DNA from 3 places in the Kitasatospora sp. NPDC087315 genome. Region 3 is predicted to be linked to each of the others. Evidence: riboswitches for the same ligand, from Rfam matches in the RefSeq annotation. Region 3 holds a riboswitch; each other region holds the start of a gene.

Region 1 (2,252 bases), on a different contig from region 3:
AGAGCCTGGACCACGCGGGCGGTGCTGCCGGTGTCGCCGCCCGCGGCGCCAGTGTAGGGGAGGTAGGAGCCGTCGGCCTGCTGGCTCGCGGCCAGTTGGTCGGCGGCCTTCTTCGCCGTCTGCTCGAAGCCGCCGGCCTTGCGCAGGGCGAGAACGGCGAGAGCGGTGCCGGACGGATCGGACTCGCAGTAGTCGCCCGCCACGATCATCGCTCCGGCGATGCCGCCGTCGGCGCACTGGAGCGCCGTGAACCGGGTGAGCGCCGAGGCGGGCGGAGCGACCTCGGCCCGCTGCAGGGCGATGACGCCCAGGGCCTGGACCCAGGGCGAGGCCGCACCGTGGAAGTCCCCGGCGGCGGTGCACTTGCCGTTCTCGCCGGCCGAGGCACAGACGTGGTCGGTGAGCGCGGCGATCAGGTCGCGGCCGCCGAAGGCACGGGGGTTGCCGCCGGTGCTCTCGGCGACCAGGGCCAGCAGCGCGGCGGCCCTGGCGTCGGGCTTGGCGGACGGCCCGTCCGGGAGGAGGAACGCGTCGGTGTGGGCGGCGAGGTAGGCGAGGACCTTGCGCAGGGCCGGGTCCTCCGTCCCGGCGGCGGCGAGGGCGATCGCGGTGAGGGACGTCCGGGGGAGGTCGGGGCCCTCGAAGGCCCAGTTCTCCATGTGGTCGCCGTCGACGAGCCGGCCGGCCAGCCAGGCGGCCGCCGCGACGGGGTCGCCCGCGGCGGGCGACGGGCCGGTCGGGCTCGGGGACGTCGAGGGGGAGATGGACGCCGAGGGGGAGGCGGAGGCCGAGGGGGACGGACCGGCGCCGTTCTCGGCGCGGACGGAGTCCGGGGTGAAGGAGGGTGCCCCGCTGGTGCCGCCGATGTCGGTGCCGCCGTACACCCAGGCCTCGACCTCGCCGGGCTTCGGCTTCTGGGTGGCGGCGCCGAACTGGCTGTAGGACCAGGTCTGCCGACCGGGTTCGGCGATCCAGTACGACCAGTACGCGGTGGCCTGCGGGGTGTTGACGCAGGGCTCCTCGGCGGCTGTCGGGTACTGGGTGCCGCTGTTGAAGGTGCCGTTGCCGAGCCGGCAGATGAACGCCGGGCCGTCGTGCTCGGTGCCGGTGGTGGTGAAGCCGGCGTTGTGCAGCAGGTTCATCCCGGTGGTGGGGTGGGCGTCGCAGCCGCGGACGACCCCGCCGCCCCAGCGGCCGAAGTCGACGGCGACGATCGCGCCGGTGGTGGCGGTGCACTCCTCGATCGGGTCGGCGGCCGCGGTACCGGGGTGGCCGAGCAGGACCGTACCGCCCGCGGCGGCAGCGACGGCGCCGGTGGCCAGCAGGGACGTCAGACCCCGGGCTCTGTGACGTGTGCGCGTGCTGTTGACCCTCACCGGCGACTCCCTGATCGGTCGACGGGGTGTCACGGCGCAGCCGACGGCTCCCCGGCATGGGGACCGTCCCGACCGCGTCGTAGTCCTCGACGACGCAAGTGCTTCTGAACAGGCCCTCGGCGCAGGCAGTCCGGCTCATCCGCCCGGAGGGGCGGATCTACGGTTGCGGGTCAGCGCCGGAGTTGGACCGGCTTCCCCTACTGCCGAGGATGAAAAACGGTTCATCAGACCACGCTTCCGCGTCGGCCGTCAATGAGTCGTCATGTCGCCTTGAACACCTCGCCGGTGGCAGCACCGTGCGGTAGCGTCCCCGGTGGCCGAGCGGGGGAACCTGGTGCGATTCCAGGGCTGACGCGCAACGGTATGGGGCGGTTCCGCCGTCCCGAGCCCGAATGCCCGCCCGGCCACGTACCACCGGCGAAAGCCTGCCCACGCGATCCGGGCGGCGGCCGCTCCGGCCGCCGAACTCCCGAGGGAGCCCTGGGGCCCGGAGCCGGGTCGGCGCCCATCACTCCAAGGAGCCCGCCCCGTGTCATCCCTCCTCTCCTCCTCGCGTGTCTCCTCCGCGGTGGCCGTCCCGATAACGGCCGGCGCCCTGCTGCTCTCCGCCGTCCCCGCCCACGCGACCGCCACCCCGGCCCAGACAGCCACCTCGAAGAGCACCGGCGTCACCTATCTGAAGTCCCTCCAGGCCGCCGACGGCAGCTACGTCACCGGCGGGGGCCTCTCCAACGAGTGGGCGTTCAGCGCGCTGGCGGCCGCCGGCACCGCCGCGGCGGACGTGGCCCCGGGCGGCGACGCCACCAGGAACGCCCGCCTGGTGTACCGCAACCAGCTCGCCGCCACCACCTGGCCGAGCGCCGCGCCCGTCGTCAC
Region 2 (2,252 bases), on a different contig from region 3:
CGTCCAGGACCGCCTGGGCCCCGACGGCGAGCACGCCCTGACCGAGGCCGCGAAGGTCGCCGCCCTCCACCTGCTGCGCCGCCGGGCCGGCGAGGACGTCGGCCACCGGCTCCGCGCCGACCTGCTGGCCACCGTCCTCGAAGGCGGCGCCGCCGCACCGCAGGCCGCCGCCCGGCTCGGGCTGACGGCCCAGCCCGCCTGCGTCCTGGCCCTGACGGTGCTCGGCGACTCCTCCGCCCCCGACCTGCTCGCCGCCGGCCACCGCTCCGGCGAGGCGCTCGCCCTGCACCTGGCCGCCGTCCACCCGCGCGCCGCCACCGCCTCGCTCGGCGGTGTGACCTACGCCGTCCTGCCGAGCGGCTCCGACGAGGCGGCCGTCCGGGTCGCCGACACCTTCCTCTCCCGGATCGCCCCCCGCGTCCCGGCGGTCATCGGCCTCGGCCGGCTCGCCGCCCACCCCGGCGAGCTGCCCCGCTCACGGGCCGACGCCGACCGCGCCCTGCGGGTGCTCACCGCCGGCGGCACGCCGCACCGCGTCGCCCATCTCTCCGACGTCTACGTCGCGTCGCTCCTCCTCGAACTCGCCGACCGGGTCCACGCCGAGGACGACCTCCCCGACAACCCCGTCGCCCGCCTGCGGGCCTACGACGCCGAACACCACAGCGCGCTCACCGAGACCCTCGCGGCCTGGCTGGACACCTTCGGCGACGTCGTCGCGGCCGCCGCCGCCGTCCACATCCACCCCAACACCTTCCGCTACCGGCTCAAGCGCCTCGCCGAGGTGGCGGACCTCGACCTCGCCGACCCCGGGGCCCGCTTCGAGGCCATGCTCCACCTCCGCCTCACCCCGCCCACCCCCTGACCGGGGCGCGGCTCTGCGTACGGGCCGCAGGTCGCCGCCCGGGGAGCTTCGGGGCGGAGCCGGAGGGAGCGGCACCCTGGACTTGCTAGGACGTCCGACTATATGGTCGTGGACAAGGCCCGCAGTGCAGGGAAGCCGGTGTGAGTCCGGCACGGTCCCGCCACTGTGACCGGGGAGCGCGTCACCGCAGTACCAGCCACTGGCAGCCAGCCGGGAAGGCCGGGTGGCGCGCGCTGATCCGGGAGTCAGGATACCGACTGCGGGTGTTCCGTGTTGTCCACGAGGATGGAGCAAACACGCATGGCACCGGTCTGTGTCCTTCCTGGCCCTGGTGATCCTGCGACGGTCGCGGCACGCACGTCACCCTGACGGCTCGCCGCGCCCGGCAGCACCCGCGTCCCGCACACCTGCGTGTCGGGCGGGCGTGCCGCCGTGCCCCGGTTCCCTCGGATCCCACCTGACATCCTGACGAGAGCAGGCTTGTGATGGTCCGTGAACTCACCCATTTCATCGGCGGAAAGCATGTCCCCGGTACGTCCGGGGTGTTCGGCGACGTGTACGACCCCAGCACCGGCACGGTCCAGGCGCGGGTACCGCTCGCCGGCCGGGCCGAGACCGAGGCGGCGGTCGCCGACGCCGAACAGGCCCAGACCGAGTGGGCCGGCTGGAACCCGCAGCGTCGCGCCCGGGTGCTGCTGCGCTTCCTGCAACTCGTCGAGGCCGAACGCGAGCCGCTGGCCCGACTGCTCTCCGCCGAGCACGGCAAGACCGTCGCCGACGCCCACGGCGACCTGCAACGCGGCCTGGAGGTGGTCGAGTTCGCCGCCGGCGTGCCGCACCTCCTCAAGGGCGAGTTCACCGACGGCGCCGGCCCCGGCATCGACGTCCACTCGCTCCGCCGGCCGCTCGGTGTGGTCGCCGGCATCACCCCGTTCAACTTCCCCGCGATGATCCCGCTCTGGAAGGCCGCACCCGCCATCGCCTGCGGAAACGCCTTCCTCCTCAAGCCGTCCGAACGCGACCCCTCGGTGCCGCTGCGGCTGGCCGAGCTGTTCCTGGAGGCCGGCCTGCCGCCGGGCGTGCTGAACGTGGTCAACGGCGGCAAGGAGGCGGTCGACACCCTGCTCGACGACCCCCGGGTGCAGGCCCTGGGATTCGTCGGGTCCACACCGGTCGCCCAGTACGTGTACGCCACGGCGGCGGCCCGCGGAAAGCGGGCGCAGTGCTTCGGCGGTGCCAAGAACCACCTGATCGTCATGCCCGACGCCGATCTCGACCAGGCCGCCGACGCGCTGATCGGTGCGGGCTACGGCTCCGCCGGCGAGCGGTGCATGGCCATCTCCGTCGCGGTGCCGGTGGGGGAGGAGACCGCCTCCGCCCTGGTCGCCAG
Region 3 (2,252 bases):
GGCGGCCGTCCACGGCGCCCAGCGCGGCGCGGTACCCGTCCCGGCCGTCCAGGCTGCGCAGCATCCGGTCGAAGCACGGGTCGCCGACCACGCGTGCGCGGGGCAGGGCCTCGGGGCAGGAGATCCGCAGCCGGTCGAGCTGCTCCTCGTGGGAGAGGCCGATCACCGCGGGGAACACCCGCCCCCAGTGGGTGAGTTCGCGGCGGGAGAGGCCGGCGGCGGAGACGGTGTCGCCGGTGGACCGGGTGACCAGGCGGTTGTAGCCGGCACCGTGCGGCAGCACGATCAGCGGGGCTTTCAGCCGGGCCATCGAGCGGTGCACCGCGCAGGCGACCGCGAGGTCGAACCGCCGCCGGGTGGCCTCGCGCCAGTCCAGCACGGTGATGCCGGTGAGGCCGGCGAGGAAGCCGTCGAGCCCGGTGGAGAACGCGGAGCCGGGGTTGACGGTGAGGTAGAGGTGGATGCCGTCCTGGCCGCGCAGCAGGGTGAGCACGTCCAGTACCCGGGTGGCGGAGGTGAGGGTGCGGGCGACCGCCAGCACGCGGGCCCTGACGGGCCGGGTGTCCCAGCGGTCGTCATCGGGCCAGGCGCGGGCCTGCGGGCGGAACGGCACACGAAGATCGTACTGAACCGCCCCTGGCCGGGGGCGGTTGTCCGGCTGTCCCCGAGGGACGGTCAGCCGGCGGCCGCGGAGGGCTCGTGGTGCTCGGCGGCGGCACACGAGTCCAGCAGGGGGCGCATGCCGTCGTCCACGAGCCGGTAGCGCACCACGCGGCCGTCCTTGTCGCCGCTGACCACGCCGGCCGTGCGCAGCAGGCGCAGGGCCTGGGAGACGGCCGGGTCACGCATGCCGGTGGCGACCGCGAGGTCGGTGACGGCGAGCGGGCCTGCCCGGTGCAGGGCGAGCAGCAGGGCGAGCCGCCCGGGGTCGGCGAGCAGCGAGAACCGCTCGGCCCAGGACCGGACGTGCGCGGTGTCGCCGATCGCGGCGATGGCCTCGCAGACCCGGTGTCCGTCGATGGTGCGGTGGCCCGCGCGGTCGGCCGGTACGAGATGCATGGCCCCATTCTTGCAGTCCGCGTCCTGTGATTCTGAACACCTGCGCAGGTGCGCAGCCTTGCAAGGGTGTCCCACGGGCCCTACGGTGTTCCCCGCCGTGGTGCTCGGGAAGACCGGTGACGGATCCTCAGGGATCCCAGTCCGGAGCGGCCCTCGCCACTGTGATCGGGGGGAGTCGTCCGTACCCACGACGCCACTGGGCGCCTCGCGCGCCTGGGAAGGCGGGTACGGAAGCCCCGTAAGCCAGGAGACCGGCCACGGCATCTCACGAAGCCATTCCACGAGGTGCTGGAGCGTGATCCGAAGATGACCCTGCCCGAAACCGCCACCCCGGCGACACCGCCGGTGTTGCCCACTTTCCGTTGGAAACGCCAGGACACCATCCGCACGGCCGGGCTGATGGGGGTGATCCTGGCCATGCACGTGGCGGCGTTCGGGACGCTCATATTCCTGGTGGCACCGCACGAGTACACGGTCGGCACCCAGGTCTTCGGTGTGGGCCTGGGGATCACCGCCTACACCCTCGGCATGCGGCACGCCTTCGACGCCGACCACATCGCGGTGATCGACAACACCACCCGCAAGCTGATGGCGGACGGCAAGCGGCCGGTCTCCGTGGGCTTCTGGTTCGCGCTCGGGCACTCCTCGATGGTGGTGCTGATGGCCGCCCTGGTGGCGGGCGGGGCGCAGCTGGCCAACACGCTGATGGACGACGACTCCACCACCCACAAGTGGCTGGGCGTGGTCGGCACCACCGCCTCCGGTGCCTTCCTCTACCTGATCGGCGCGCTCAACCTGGCCGCCCTGCTCGGCATCCTGAAGGTGTTCCGGTCGATGCGGGCCGGCCGGTACGACGAGGCTGAGCTGGAGGAGCACCTCAACGCGCGCGGCTTCCTCGCCCGGGTGCTGAACCGGGCGACCCGCTCGATCACCCGGCCCGGCCAGATGTTCCCGGTGGGCATGGTGCTCGGCCTCGGCTTCGACACCGCGACCGAGGTGACCCTGATGGTGATGGCCGGCTCCGGCGCGGCGGCCGGTCTGCCCTGGTACGCGATCATCTGCCTGCCGCTGCTGTTCGCGGCGGGGATGAGCCTGTTCGACACGCTGGACGGGACGTTCATGAATTTCGCGTACCAGTGGGCGTTCGCCAATCCGGTGCGCAAGGTGTACTACAACCTGACCATCACTGGGCT

The links. Region 3 has a riboswitch for cobalamin ahead of ACIO5D_RS10630 (HoxN/HupN/NixA family nickel/cobalt transporter). Riboswitches for the same ligand answer to the same signal wherever they lie in the genome.
Region 1: another riboswitch for cobalamin. It lies ahead of ACIO5D_RS02380 (prenyltransferase/squalene oxidase repeat-containing protein); the one in region 3 lies ahead of ACIO5D_RS10630 (HoxN/HupN/NixA family nickel/cobalt transporter).
Region 2: another riboswitch for cobalamin. It lies ahead of ACIO5D_RS02305 (CoA-acylating methylmalonate-semialdehyde dehydrogenase); the one in region 3 lies ahead of ACIO5D_RS10630 (HoxN/HupN/NixA family nickel/cobalt transporter).

Annotation. Positions count from the first base shown of each region.
Region 1 is NZ_JBIUYD010000001.1:550,142-552,393, reverse strand. Features, by position in the region: gene ACIO5D_RS02380 (prenyltransferase/squalene oxidase repeat-containing protein) at 1-1,376, opposite strand, end outside; cobalamin riboswitch at 1,479-1,618, opposite strand; cobalamin riboswitch at 1,671-1,795, shown strand; gene ACIO5D_RS02375 (hypothetical protein) at 1,906-2,252, shown strand, end outside.
Region 2 is NZ_JBIUYD010000001.1:532,643-534,894, forward strand. Features, by position in the region: gene ACIO5D_RS02300 (PucR family transcriptional regulator) at 1-862, shown strand, start outside; cobalamin riboswitch at 949-1,139, shown strand; gene ACIO5D_RS02305 (CoA-acylating methylmalonate-semialdehyde dehydrogenase) at 1,348-2,252, shown strand, end outside.
Region 3 is NZ_JBIUYD010000006.1:88,714-90,965, reverse strand. Features, by position in the region: gene ACIO5D_RS10640 (hypothetical protein) at 1-613, opposite strand, end outside; gene ACIO5D_RS10635 (metalloregulator ArsR/SmtB family transcription factor) at 676-1,059, opposite strand; cobalamin riboswitch at 1,141-1,334, shown strand; gene ACIO5D_RS10630 (HoxN/HupN/NixA family nickel/cobalt transporter) at 1,366-2,252, shown strand, end outside.